One region of the Sulfitobacter sp. TCYB15 genome, then DNA from elsewhere that is predicted to be linked to it. Evidence: riboswitches for the same ligand, from Rfam matches in the RefSeq annotation. Region 1 holds a riboswitch; each other region holds the start of a gene.
What was found. Region 1 has a riboswitch for cobalamin ahead of ABM428_RS14265 (DUF1636 domain-containing protein). Riboswitches for the same ligand answer to the same signal wherever they lie in the genome.

Region 1 (4,749 bases):
GCTTTGGCCAGACCGCTGGTAATAAAGCCTGCAAGCACCGCTTTGATCAGGTCACCGGGGATGAACACGGTCACCAGCGCGGCGGATTCCAGCAGCGATTTATCCAGCGCGATCGACAGGCCGATGATCCCGAAGATATAGAGCACGACGATCCCGCCGATGACCGAAGCAACCGCCGCAACGATGGTCAGCGAGGGCCCGTACCATTTTTCGACGATCAGGCCGGTGACAAAAGCCGCCACGGGGAAGCCGATCAGGAAGCCCGAGGACGGCAGCATGAAGGCACCCAGCCCCCCGTTGCCACCGGCCAGAAGCGGCAGCCCCAAAGCGACCAGCAGCAAGAAGAGCAGCACGGCCAGCGCGCCGCGTTTGGCCCCCAGCACGGTCCCGCAAAGCATGATGCCCAAGCTTTGCGCCGTGATCGGCACGCCAAAGCCAAGCGAGAATTTCGGGATCAACGCAAGTGCTGCAATCAGGGCAGCGAACAGCGCAACGAGGGTCAGGTTACGTTCCATAACAAAGGGTCCTTTGCGTAAATTTGACGGCATGTATCCCCGCGATCACAAAATTAAGCAAGCGTCGTGATCGTGACCAAAGGTCAGCGCGGGTGTTATGCAACCGGTGCGGCACAGGCCAGCAGGGCGGACACGTCCAGATGGGTTTCCATATGGTCGGCCAGCGCGTCGAGCGTATCTTCCACGGTCTGACTGTAGGAGGTCGGCCCTGCCCCCAGCCCCAGTTGCGCCAACCAGGCACTGCGGAAACTATCGTTGGTAAAGAGCCCGTGCAGATAGGTGCCGGTGATCTTGCCATCGCGCGACCCTGCCCCGTCGGGGGTGCCGTTGATATGCGCAAAGGGCGTGGCGCAATCGGCCCCCACCGTCTGACCGATGTGGATTTCATAGCCGTCGATCTGCGTGCCCGTGGCGGCATGGTCGGCGGTGACGCGGGTCAGGGTCTTGTCCGGGGCCATGCGGGTTTCGACATCCAGCAGGCCCAGCCCCTCTTCGCGGCCCGCGGGGCCCTCGAAGCCCTGCGGATCCTCGATAAACCGTCCCAGCATCTGGTAGCCGCCGCAAATTCCCAGCACCGCGCCGCCGCGCCGCACATGAGCATAAAGGTCGATGTCCCAGCCTTGGGCGCGCAGAAAAGCCAGATCGCCGCGGGTGGATTTCGTGCCCGGCAGGATCACCAGATCGGCGTCCGCGGGCAGCGGCGTGCCGGGGGGGACCATGGTCAGCCGCACCGACGGCTCCGCCGCCAGCGGGTCGAGGTCGTCGAAGTTCGAGATGCGCGAGAGCATGGGGCAGACGATGTGGAACCCGCCGTCGGAGGGGGCGCGCGACAGGTCCACCGCGTCTTCGGCGGGCAGCAGATGCGCGTTGGCAAACCACGGCAATGTGCCGAACCCCGTCCAGCCGGTGCGGCGTTCAATCTCGCGGTAGCCGTCGTCAAAAAGGCTGACATCGCCGCGGAACTTGTTGACTAGAAAGCCGGTGATCATCGCCGCGTCTTCCGGGTCCATTACCACTTGGGTGCCCACGATCTGGGCGATGACGCCGCCACGGTTGATGTCTCCGGCCAAAACAACGGGTACACCTGCGGCGCGGGCAAAGCCCATATTGGCAAGGTCGTTCTGGCGTAGGTTTACCTCTGCCGGGCTGCCGGCGCCTTCGACGATGATCAGATCGGCGCTTTGCCCGAGGATTCCGAAGCTTTGAAGCACGGGGGTCATCAGCCCTGCGCGGGCCTTGCTGAAGTCACGCGCTTGCAGGGTGCTATGGCGCTGCCCTTGCACGATCACCTGCGATCCGCTGTCGGTTTCGGGCTTCAGCAGGATGGGGTTCATATGCACCGACAGGGGCCGCCCGCAGGCGATCGCTTGCAGAGCTTGGGCGCGGCCGATCTCTCCGCCGTCCTCGGTGACGGCGGCGTTGTTCGACATGTTCTGCGGCTTGAACGGCGCGACGGAAAGCCCCCGACGCGTCGCCGCGCGGCACAGGCCCGCCACCAGCATGGATTTCCCCACATTCGATCCGGTGCCCTGGATCATGATGGCGCGGGTGGGCATGGCGGGACCTCGTGTTTTTTGTGCAGCCCTTGGTGTCAGCCTGCGGTGATCCCGTCAAGCATCCGCGCGCGGCCCTGCGCATTGGTCGCCCGCGGGAAAATCGGCGCAAAGCGGGTTTGGCCCCTGCGTTATGACAGGCGCAGCTTGACAGGGGCGGGCAAATGACCAATGCAGGGCGTATGTTGGTTCCTGTCCTAGACAGGCGAAGAGGGAACGCGATACGCATTGATCCAGCCTTGGGTCAGCGCCAAGCGCAGCCGCCCCCGCGACCGTGACCGGAGAGAACTTTCAACCACTGGCCCGCAGGCTGGGAAGGTGAAGGTTCGCAAGGCAAGCTGCCTTAGATCCGCAAGCCGGGAGACCTGCCAGCATAGTTTGTAACGGGCGAACGGGGTGTTTCGCGACTGGCCTAGAACGCTGTTCGCATGTCGTTCGCTGCTGGCGATCCCCCTTGGCCCATCGACGTATGAGGCAAGATATGACCACCACGGATCAACCGGTCACCGTCACCATCTGCACCACCTGTCGCGCAGGTCAGATCACCGCCGAGGACGCGCCGCGCCCCGGGCAACAGCTGTTTGACGCGCTGTCGGGGCATCTGCCCGACGGTGTGCAGCTGCGCGGAGCCGAATGTCTGTCGGCCTGTTCGCGGGGCTGTTCGATGGTCCTGTCGGGTGGCCCGTCGCGCTGGACCTATGTGTACGGCGATCTCGACACGGACGCGCATTTGTCCGATATCGTGAAGGGCGTCTCTGCCTATGCCCAGACCTCTGATGGCGTGGTGCCCTGGCGCGAACGCCCCGTGGTCTTCCGCAAACAATCCATCGCCCGCATTCCCCCACAGGAGCCTACCGAATGACCAACCTTACCAAAATCCCCGTTACCGTGATCACCGGCTTTCTGGGCGCTGGCAAAACCACCTTTATCCGTCACCTGATGGAGAACGCGGGCTCCAAGCGTCTGGCCGTGCTGGTCAATGAATTCGGCACTGCCGGTGTGGATGGCGACATCCTGAAATCCTGCGCGATTGACAATTGCCCCGCCGAGAACATCGTCGAGCTGGCAAACGGCTGTATCTGCTGCACCGTGGCCGATGACTTCATCCCCACCATCGAAGCGCTGATGGCCCTGCCTGAAACGCCTGATCATATCCTGATCGAGACGTCGGGGCTAGCGCTGCCAAAGCCCTTGCTCAAGGCGTTTGACTGGCCAGCGATCCGGTCGCGCATCACCGTGGACGGCGTGATTACGCTGGCCGATGCCGAAGCCGTGGTCAGCGGGCAGTTCGCCCCCGATCTGGAGGCCGTGGCCGCGCAACGCGATGCTGACGACAGTCTGGACCACGAAACGCCTTTGTCCGAGGTGTTTGAAGACCAGATCGCCTGCGCCGACATCGTGCTGCTGTCCAAGGCCGATCTGGCAGGCCCCGACGGCGTCGAGGCCGCGCGCAAGGTGATCGAGGCGCATGCGCCGCGCAAGCTGCCGATCATTCCGATGACCGAAGGCGTGATCGACCCCCGCGTTGTGCTGGGTCTGGAAGCCGCCGCCGAAGATGACATCGACGCGCGCCCCAGCCACCACGACGGGCATGACGATCACGAACATGACGACTTTGAAAGCGTGGTGATCGACATGGGCGAAGTCGCCGATGTCGCCACGCTTGAGGCCGCCGTGTTGCGCTTGGCGCGCGAGCAGAAAATCCTGCGCGTCAAAGGCTATATCGCGGTGCAGGACAAACCGATGCGTCTGCTGGTGCAGGCCGTGGGCGAGCGTGTGCGCAGCCAGTTCGACCGCCCTTGGGGGGACATGCCGCGCCGCAGCCAGCTGGTTGTGATCGCGGAGCATGATCACGTGAACGAAGCCGCGATCCGCGCGGTGCTGGAGGGCTAAGCCGCCATGCATGTCGTCTTTCGCGAAAGCCACGGACTGGACCAAAGCGATCTGCCCCAAGACCTGGGGCAGACGCCGGCGGATCTGGTGGTGCTGTCCTTTTCGGACAGTGATCTGGGGGCTTTCGCGGCAGGCTGGCATCGTGCGGAAGGGGGCTTGCCGTCGTTGCGGCTGGCCAATCTGGTCGCGCTGAAACATCCGTTGTCGGTCGATACCTATGCCGAACAGACCCTTGCGGGGGCCAAGGCGGTATTGGTGCGGCTGATCGGGGGGGAAAGCTATTGGCCTTACGGGCTGGCGACCTTGCAGGATATGGCGCGCAAACAGCAGATCGCGCTGGCGGTGCTGCCTGCGGACGGGCAACCCGACCCGCGGCTCGACGCGCTGTCGACGCTGCCGCATTCGACGTTAAGACGCTTGCAACATCTGTGCGATACGGGCGGCGCGGTGGCTGCGCAGGCGGCACTGGCGCAGCTGTCGCTGGCCGCGGGGCTTTACGCGGGGCCGGCCAAAGGGGCCAAGACCGTGCCCGAGGCGGGGTTCTACCGCCCCCACACCGGCGTGATCCCCGCGCCGGACCCCTCCGACAAGCCGCGCGCGATTGTGACCTTCTACCGGTCCTATCTGACGGCTGCCGATACCGATCCTGTGGATGCGCTGATCACCGCGCTCGACGCGCGTGGCTTTGACGCCGTGGGGCTCTTCGCGCCCAGCCTCAAGGGAGACACCGCGCCGTGGATCGCGCAGCAGATCGCCCGGCTTGATCCGGCGGTGATCGTGAACGCCAC
Region 2 (4,749 bases), 1.5 Mb from region 1:
CCGGCGCGGGACGCCATATCATCAATAGAGATCGGCGCGTCCAGGTGAGAGGATACATGCGCGATCGACCGTGCGATCGCATTGCCCGCGCCGAAGGCCTGTCTGGCAAAACGCCCTGCCTCCCCCTTCAGGATCGCGTAGTAAAGCTCGCGCAGCCGTGCCTCGCCAAGGATCGCCGTATCCGCCGGATTGCCACCCAATTGCAGCAAACGCAGCAGCGCGTCGGCAAAGGCATCATCCCAAGCGGCCAGCCTGATCCCCTGCGCGCGCAAACCGCCTTTGACCTCGGGAATCACATTGCCGGTATTTTCCATCTCCATCGACAGTTCTGTCATCATCCGCTTATCGAGCGAAATGATAACCCCGTAGAGCGGGCTTTCGGCAGAGGCGGTCGGCGTGCCCGCCTTCACCGGCATCGACATCGGGCAGCACATATATCGGCTGTCGTCATAAATGTACCTCTGCCCGTCCAGCACGGCCTCTTTCGCGCCGCTGACGATAGCAATAACGCTGGGTTCATAGACCGCCGGCACGCAAGGAATCGCCTGCGTGGCCCGAAACAGGCGCACCCCGTCAATGCCGGTTCCCGTCAGCCCCTCTTGGGTCGCGTTGTTTCGGATTAGCTGTCTGATCTGGTCTTTGCTCATGAGGGCAATCTACTGCGTCACATCCGCTTTTCGCAAGCGCGTGATACAATCAGGCAAGTATTCGCGACGATCTCGCCTGTTTTGAGAGCCAACCGAGAGCTATTTACCCTTCAACACCAAACACAGCGCGCATCGCTGCCGCGCTGACATCGAAAAGGAACATGACGATGAAGGACACGACTTTCGGACCCAAAGGCTGGACACCTGATCGCCTTGGATCGCTCAAGGGGAAAACATATCTCATCACCGGCACGACGGCCGGTGCGGGCTTTCAGGCCACGCGCATCCTGCTGTCCAAGGGGGCAAAAGTCGTCATGCTGAACCGCAACGCCGACAAATCCATCGCCGCGGTCAAAACGCTCAAGGACACGTTCGGTCCCAACGCCGAGGTGAGCTTTGTGCGGATGGATCTGTCAGATCTGGCCAGCGTGCGCGCCGCGGCGGAGGAGGTACAACGCACCGTTCCCCGGATTGACGCGCTGATCTGCAACGCAGCCATCGCACAGGTGCCGACACAGCAACTGACCGTTGACGGGTTCGAAAGCCAGCTTGGCACCAACCACTACGGACACTTCCTGCTGTGCGGGATGCTGTTTGATCGCATTCAGGAAAGTGCGGGCCGGATCGTTGTGGTGTCCAGCCTCGGGTACAACATGGGGATCAAGACGATACAGTTCGACGACATGAACTGGGACAAGAACTATAGCGCCAACGCGGTCTACAGCCAAAGCAAGCTGGCGCAGATGATGTTTGCCTATGAGCTTCAGGACCGGCAGAAAGCCACCGACAGCCGCGTTGAAGTGTACGTCTGCCACCCCGGCGCGTCGGCGACCTCGCTGATCAGCACAAGCGGCGGGCTTTTCACACGGGTCACCTGGTGGATGATGAGCAAGACGCCAATGGTGCAATCCGCCGAAAAAGGCGCGTATCCCGAGGTCATGTGCGCGACCGAAGACGGGTTGGCACAGCGCGCGCTTTATGGCCCGACCGGATGGCTGCAAACCGGAGGGCCCGTTGGCAAAGGCACGCTGAACCCTCATGCCTACGACAAACCCGTGATGGAGAAACTCTGGACCGTCTCCGAAAAAGCGACGGGTCTTCACTGGGAAATCTAAGGGAAACGCGCGCCCGCATCCCGAGCGCAGCGCGCGTTTCACGCGACGATCCCCCCTCGCCATACGCCCCTTGAAGTACGGCATTAAAATCTGTGATTTTTTTGCCGTATTTCCCCGCTTTCTCATGCGGCTTGCACTTGCGCCCGCCGATGGCTTTGCCTAAAGAAGCGCTCACAAGTTAAGTGGCCCGTTCGTCTATCGGTTAGGACGTCAGGTTTTCAACCTGAAAAGAGGGGTTCGACTCCCCTACGGGCTGCCACTTGGTTTTCCATCCCTTTGTTATTTGCCTCTCGCCCGTTCTGCGGAACCGTGGCCTGCGTTATTTGCCTTTGTCCCGCGATGACGACCGCAAAAACGCAACTTGACGGGTGGGCGGACAACTGTCATCGAAACCGGGTCGGTTTCCTTCGGGAAATAATAGGGAATTCGCCATCCGCGCTTTGGTGTGGATGAACCGGAACTGCCCCCGCAACTGTAGACGGTGAGCTACCTCCATCATGCCACTGGGCCTCAAGGTCCGGGAAGGCGGGGACAGCCGCGATCCGTCAGTCAGGAGACCTGCCGACACTGAACCTGAAACACCGGGCGGGGTTGCTCGGGAGAGGATGATGATGGGACCGGATCTTACCACACGCGCAGACCAAAATGCGCCCGCGCGCCATTTGGCTGGCCCCTTCTCTTTCTATTCAAAGACCCCGGCATCGGACCAACCGGAGCCCTTGATATGAAACCAGTTTTTTCCAGCCTGACCCTGATTGCGAGCCTTGCGGGCAGCACCGCGCTTGGCGCAGAGACAGACTATCCGCTGACCATCGACAACTGCGGCCATACGCTCAGCTTTGACGCGGCCCCCCAGACCACTGTGACCATCGGGCAATCCACGACAGAGATCCTGTATCTGCTGGGCCAGCAGGACCGGATCGCGGGAACCTCTGTCTGGTTCAGCCCCGTTTTGCCAGAGTTCAAAGAGACAAACGATGCGATTGAACGGCTGGCGGACAACGACCCCAGCTTTGAAAGCGTGTTGGGCAAACGCCCCGATCTGGTCACCGTTATGTATGAATGGCATGTCGGCCCCGAAGGTATGGTCGGCACCCGCGACAGCTTTCACGAGGTGGGCGTGCCGACCTATGTGATGCCCACCGATTGCGCGGCCAAGGATAACTCTGTCGGCGCGGACGGCACGCGATCTGAACTGTTCACGACCCAGCAGCTGTATACCAGCATCGAAGAGCTCGCCCGTATCTACAACGCGCAAGACGCCGGTGCCACGCTGCTGGCAGACCTGCAATCGCGCGAGGCAAAGGCGGTCGAGAAAGCCAAATCGCTGAACCTGCCCCAAGGCACCTCGGCGCTGTTCTGGTTCTCGTCGTCCGAGATGGCGGCGGACCCTTATGTGGCAGGTCAACAGGGTGTGCCCGCCTATATGATGGACAAGCTTGGCGTCGAAAACGTCGTGACCTCGGCCGAGGAATGGCCGCTGGTCGGATGGGAGACTCTGGCGAAATCCGACCCGACCTTCATCGTGCTCGCCAAAATGGACCGTCGCCGCTTCCCCGCGGATGACATCGAGAAAAAACGCACCTTCCTGATGAACGACCCCGTCGCCCGCGAGATGACCGCGGTGAAAGAGGGCCGCATCATCACCATGGACGCCCATGCGATGGACCCGACCGTGCGTGCGATCTATGCGCTGGAAACGATGGCTGACGCGCTGTCCGGTTTCGATCTAGCCAAATGACCGCAATCGACCGCTCTGTGATGCGCAGGCCGCAGTGGCACTGGTGGGTGATCATCCCGCCGGTGCTGCTGGCCGCATTGCTGTTTGGTGCGGCCATCGGCGAGGTCTCTATCCCGCCGCTGGTGGTGCTGAAGGTGCTGGCCAACAAGGCGCTGAACGCGGGCTATGCGGTGGACAAGATCGACGAGGGCATCGTGTGGAACTACCGCATGGCGCGGGCCGTGGTGGCGATGTGCTGTGGCGCCGGTCTGGCGCTGTCGGGCGTCGTGTTGCAAGCACTGCTGCGCAATGCGCTGGCGGATCCCTATCTGCTGGGCATCTCCGCGGGGGCGTCCACGGGTGCTGTGGCGGTGACCATCCTCGGGCTGGGGGGTGGTGCCATCTCGCTGTCTATCGGTGCGTTCAGCGGGGCGCTGGTGGCCTTTGCCTTTGTCGCCTTGCTGGCGCAGGCGGCAGGGGGCGGTGTGGGTCTGCAAGCCGCGGGCGTGATCGTGCTGGCCGGTATTGCGGGCAGCCAGATGTTCAACGCTCTGACCGCGCTGATGATCACGAAATCGGCCAATGCCGAACAGGCCCGTGCCATCATGTTCTGGCTTTTGGGGAATATGTCGGGCGTGCGCTGGCCCGATGTACTAAGCGCCCTGCCCGCGGCGATGATCGGGCTGCTGGCCTGCCTGTGGCACGCCCGCGCGCTGGATGCCTTTACCTTCGGCAGCGACAGCGCCGCGTCCTTGGGCATTCCGGTGCGCCGCGTGCAGCTGCTGCTGATCGGCACGGCGGCGCTGGTCACGGCGGTAATGGTCTCGGTGGTGGGTGCGATCGGCTTTGTCGGGCTGGTGATCCCCCATGCCATGCGTATCGTCGTGGGGCATCGTCACGCGATCCTTGTGCCTGCTTCCGCACTGGCGGGGGCGGTGTTTCTGGTCTTTGCCGATGTAATTTCGAGGGTGATTGTACCGGGCCAAGTACTACCCATCGGCGTGGTGACCGCTTTGGTCGGCGCGCCGGTCTTTGCACTGATCCTGATTGGCAAAAGGACGTCGCCATGATTCTGTCCTGTCACGAACTGGGCTGGCGGGTGCGCAACCGCGCCATCGTCGATGACGTGTCCCTGTCCTTGCGGCCGGGCGAAAAGCTGGGGCTGATCGGGCCCAACGGGTCGGGCAAATCCACGTTACTGCATATGCTTGCCGGCATTCAGAAACCCTCGCGCGGGCGGGTCGAGCTGGACGGCGCACCGCTTGCA
Region 3 (4,749 bases), 1.1 Mb from region 1:
GTGATACCTGCGCGTGCCCTTCGCGGGCCAGCAGCGGCCCCAGCACAAGGTTCGACGCGCGCATCTTGCGCACGATGTCATATTCGGCGCGCGTGTTGATCTCGCCATGACACGACATCGCCAGAACCTGACCGTCCTGCATCGATGTCACCTCTGCCCCAAGGGACCGCAGCAATTCGGTCATGGTGCGGATGTCGGACAGGCGCGGCGCGTTGGTCAGCGTCAGCGGCTCTTCGGACAGCAGGGTCGCGGGCATAAGCGTCAGACAAGCGTTCTTGGCCCCCGCAATCGGAATTTGTCCCGACAGCGCACCGCCGCCTTTGACCACAATCGAATCCATCCTTCAGCCTTCCTTGGTTTGGCCGGTCGGCCCGTTATCTGTCTGCGCGTTATTATTTTGCGTGTCGTCGCTTTGGCTTTTGTCGCTGCGCGCACGCGCTTGCGCCTTGCGTCGGCCCATATTGGCTTTCAGCGCGGCTTTCAGCCTGTCTTCCCGCAATACATTGGGTTTTGGCGGCTTTTGTGGGGCGGTATCCTTTGACATGTCGATTGTCTAGCGCAGCGGACCGATATGGTCCAGATTACGCTTGCACCATATTGCGAATGGGTCTAATCACCCGCCCACAGTGCTGGAGTAGCTCAGTGGTAGAGCGCGTCATTGGTAATGACGAGGTCGGGAGTTCAATCCTCCCCTTCAGCACCAGATCCCCCCTTTAAACATATCGCTTTGCCCTGATGCCTTATTTATCTGGCGTTGCGGTTTTGGCATGTGCCATGGATGCGCCTGAAGTCGTCGCAGCGCCCCCTGCCCCGAAACATCCCGAATCACGATGGCATAAGAAAACCCCGACCACTTGCGCCGCCGGGGTTTTGATTTTCACGTGAAGCAATTTAGCCGCGATATGTCAGACCGGCAAACAGACGGCCCTGATCGCGGTGGCGGCCCCCGTGGACCGACCCTGCAAAGGATGCCACACCGGCAATCAGCGACGCGGCGGCCAGCACAAAGGCGGTCAGGATACCGGCGTTACGCGCGGTTTGCGCAGCTTCAACCGCTGCTTCTTTCGCCTCTGCTGCGGCCTGTTCAGCCTCGGCCTTGGCAGCGGCTACAGCGTCTTCGACTTCCTGACGCGCTTCCTGCGCTTGGGTCACGATCTGGTCCACACGCTCTTTCGCCTGAGCTTGGGTCAGATCGGTGCGTGCGGCAACAGCGCCGGCAAGATAGGTCCGGTCTTCCTCGCTCACCTCACCCGTGCGGTAGATATTCGCGACGATGCTGGCGGTCTGCTCTGCCAATTGCTCGGGATCGGCTGTCAACGGGTCGACCTGATTGGGGCGCAAAAGCTGGTTCGACAGGTAATCGGTCGGATCATTCTTGGCCTCATCCGGGATTGCAGCACCCGCCGCATCGGCCAGTCCGGAGGCAGCACCTCCCACGGCAGAGCCCGCAGCTTCGACGACCGTACCAGCTGCTTTGCCTGCACCCGCAGCAACATTGCCCGCGGTATTGGCTGCAAAGCTCAGCGCGCTGGATAGCATCACGGCGGTGATCACAGAGCCGAGGCCCCAAACAACCAGACCGTTGATCCCGTCACGTGAAGTGACTTCATCATCCGTAGCGCTTTCGACGCGGCGGCGCATGCGGCCCGCGATATAACCACCGGCCAGATAGGAGGCGACCAGCGTGATCACCATCCACAGCGCGGTCACAACCAGTTCAAGCGTCGATGAATTGTCGGTTCCGTCCAGCGTGATCGACGACAGGCCAAGTGCCGCGCCGAAGGTGGTCAGCAAAAGGCCGATTGCCACAGCGACAACGGTGCCCGCGAAAATTGCGGGCCAGTCGACATAGGATCCATCGGCAGTTTTTTCAGTGAGTGTCGTGTTCATGTAAATGCCTCCCCGGCGTTTGATTACGCCAAGCCGACCAGCGACAGCACCGCCATAACCACGACCACAAGACCAACGAGATAAATGATACCGCCCATTTTGAATACTTCCTCTTTGCGTGCCAGACGCGGGATGCACTGGCTTCACAAAGGCAACGTCAGGGAACCGGCATAGTTCCGCTGACCGCGCAAATTACCCGTACTGCGGGAGATGACAAGGTGAGCGGGACGGGCAGTGACTACAGGTCGCCCTGCCACGTACCGTCAAAGATCATCTCGTCCACGGGGAGCCGCTTGCTCCAGCCTTTCACCTCAAGTTCGGGCGTCTGGTAAAGCTCGTCCACGTGACCCAGACAGAGGTAGCCGACGATCTCTATCCGGTCGGGGATCTTCAGCAGGTCACGCAGATCGGCATCGCGGAACACGCTGACCCAGCCCATCCCGATGCCCTCGGCGCGGGCGGCAAGCCAGAGGTTCTGGATCGCGCAGACGGTGCTATAAAGATCCATGCTTTGATTATGGGTGCGCCCCAGCACGACCTTACCGCCACGGCTGCGGTCACAGGTCACGCAGATATTGACCGGTGCCTTGCGGATACCTTCGAGCTTCAGCGACCTGTAGCTTGTCTGGCGGTCGCCCTCGAACATCTGCGCGGCTTCCTCGTTGGCGCGGTTGAAGGCTTGCCAGACCTGATCGCGTGCGGCCTGATCGCGGATGACGATGAAATTCCACGGCTGTGACAACCCGACTGACGGTGCGTGATGCGCGGCGGTCAGTATGCGGTGCAACACGTCCTCGGCCACTGGATCGGGTAAAAACTGATCACGTACATCGCGGCGGGTGAAGATCGCCTTGTAGACGGCGTCGCGTTCAGCATCTGAAAAAGGCGCGGCGGGTGCCAGCGCAGAGGGTATCGGCATTGTTCAGTCCCCAACAATACGTTTATGCGCCAATCCCGCTGTCCATGCGGGGCAAGCTGTACTGTCTGGCCGGTCTTCTGACTTAGGGTCGTCTGGTCCGCGCGCCTTCCCGGAATAGTCCAGTGGCCTATGCGCAAACCATCCCCATTACAGCGTTGGGCACGTGCCGGAGTTTCACCAGCTTCCCGATTCTTCCGCGAGGCGGACACCAGACCCGGACATTGGGCCACGGCTGTCCGCCCGGAACAAGCCCTAACGCGGGGGTCAACCGCGTTTGGTTGCGAAAATCTTCTTCATTACGGCGTCGAACTCGTTCCACGAGATGACGGCCTTGTTGCCTGCATAGCCGTGATAATAGGATCGCCCGTTAGAGGTCGGGAAACCGGCCCAGATACGTGCAAGGTTTTCCATAAAGCGGTGGCGGCTGATCTTGCCTTTCTTGAAGGCGTTAAACCCCGCGTCGACCAAAAGGATATCCGCCAGCCCGTCCTGAACCGCCGAGGTAAAGCGGTCATTCTTGCTCAGGCCCGCCTGTCGCACCAGACTGCGCAGCGTGGATGGAATGAACTGGTATCGACCGATGGCATGCGGTTGGCCCGGCGTGCGGTCGATCCAGCGGTAGATCTCGCCGATGGTCATTTGCGTCGGACGCTGTGGCGGCAGCCGTTTGGCCCCGTATTGCACGGCGTCATAACCCTTTGGGCCCGCCTCGGCCCAAGCGATGAGGCTTTTGAGGTCCGCGGCAGTGCTGACCCCGCTGAGCTCTTGGAAAGACCGGCTGCGGCTGCTCACGGTTTTGGACCGGACCTGCGCTTTGGGCTGGGTCTTATGGCGCAGCTTGATCTGGCCCTGCCCTGCGGATTGCATGACGTTGAACGAGATGTCGCTTTGCATGGCAGAGCGCGCACCGGACAGGCTGAACCCTTCGGCGCTGACAGTGGTAGCGGCCAGAAGTGCCGCGGTTGCGATAATTGGTAGTGTGCAAGTAACTTTCATATCATCCCCCATGATGAAAAAATTTGTCATGGGACCATGGTGACCGCAGACGCCCGCGCTTTCATTTGCGCAAGCAGGTGGGTCGGGGCCATGGACGGATAGGACGGCATATCTTTTGGGATAGGGCGCTATCCCGCGGTGCGGTTGCCCCCTCCGTTCAGACGGGCTTGGGCAGTGTGGCACGCGGATCCGCCCCGGTGTTTCACCCGAATCCAAAGAGGGGATTCGCGGTAAACCACGGAAAAAACGCATAGCCCGCGACCCGCAAACGGGGCGTCAAGCCCGCATCCGGGGGCTAAGCCATGATATTCATTTACTTAATTCCCGCGCAGCGGTGGTCGTTTTGTCGGAGTTGCGCTATGATTAGTCGCAAATACATAAAATGGAGAGCATCTAATGACAGATGAAACGTCGCCGGGTATCCCGACACCCGACGGGGCCGCTGCCGTAATCGACACGGATTACGAGATCGGCCAAGACAACAAAGAAGGCAGCGTGGGGCCCTTCGGCTTCGACATTCACAACCCGGTCTTCGCGATCTCGGGTGTGTGTATTGTTGCCTTTGTATTCTATACACTCGCGCTGCCCGAACAGTCTGGCGCGCTGTTCACATGGCTGTTTTCGTCGGTGACAAAGGGCTTTGACTGGTTCTTTATCTCTGCCGGCAACATCTTTGTGCTGTTCTGCCTGTTCCTGATCGTCACGCCTTTGGGCCGTGTGCGTCTTGGCGGGGCCGAAGCAAGCCCCGACTACACCTACCTTGGATGGTTCTCGATGCTGTTCGCGGCGGGCATGGGCATCGGTCTGATGTTCTATGGCGTCTCTGAACCGCTATCGCATTTCTCGAGCTCCATGGGTGGCACTGCTGTTGGCGAAGACGGCCTGCGCACCGATTGGGCACCTTTGGGCGCGGCCGCGGGCGATCAGGCCGAAGCGGTGCGTCT

Region 2: linked by a shared signal. The riboswitch ahead of ABM428_RS07025 (ABC transporter substrate-binding protein) and the one ahead of ABM428_RS14265 (DUF1636 domain-containing protein) in region 1 are both predicted to bind cobalamin.
Region 3: linked by a shared signal. The riboswitch ahead of bluB (5,6-dimethylbenzimidazole synthase) and the one ahead of ABM428_RS14265 (DUF1636 domain-containing protein) in region 1 are both predicted to bind cobalamin.

The regions. Positions count from the first base shown of each region.
Region 1 covers NZ_CP159193.1:2,932,434-2,937,182, forward strand. The annotation lists gene ABM428_RS14255 (biotin transporter BioY) at 1-515, opposite strand, end outside; gene ABM428_RS14260 (cobyric acid synthase) at 611-2,071, opposite strand; cobalamin riboswitch at 2,238-2,456, shown strand; gene ABM428_RS14265 (DUF1636 domain-containing protein) at 2,550-2,930, shown strand; gene cobW (cobalamin biosynthesis protein CobW) at 2,927-3,961, shown strand; gene cobN (cobaltochelatase subunit CobN) at 3,968-4,749, shown strand, end outside.
Region 2 covers NZ_CP159193.1:1,468,591-1,473,339, reverse strand. The annotation lists gene ABM428_RS07040 (AraC family transcriptional regulator) at 1-647, opposite strand, end outside; gene ABM428_RS07035 (SDR family oxidoreductase) at 815-1,762, shown strand; tRNA gene ABM428_RS07030 (tRNA-Glu) at 1,947-2,021, shown strand; cobalamin riboswitch at 2,144-2,343, shown strand; gene ABM428_RS07025 (ABC transporter substrate-binding protein) at 2,487-3,503, shown strand; gene ABM428_RS07020 (iron ABC transporter permease) at 3,524-4,552, shown strand; gene ABM428_RS07015 (ABC transporter ATP-binding protein) at 4,549-4,749, shown strand, end outside.
Region 3 covers NZ_CP159193.1:1,041,032-1,045,780, reverse strand. The annotation lists gene murA (UDP-N-acetylglucosamine 1-carboxyvinyltransferase) at 1-340, opposite strand, end outside; gene ABM428_RS05045 (hypothetical protein) at 344-544, opposite strand; tRNA gene ABM428_RS05040 (tRNA-Thr) at 629-703, shown strand; gene ABM428_RS05035 (hypothetical protein) at 892-1,890, opposite strand; gene bluB (5,6-dimethylbenzimidazole synthase) at 2,129-2,809, opposite strand; cobalamin riboswitch at 2,859-3,037, opposite strand; gene ABM428_RS05025 (hypothetical protein) at 3,074-3,835, opposite strand; gene ABM428_RS05020 (BCCT family transporter) at 4,202-4,749, shown strand, end outside.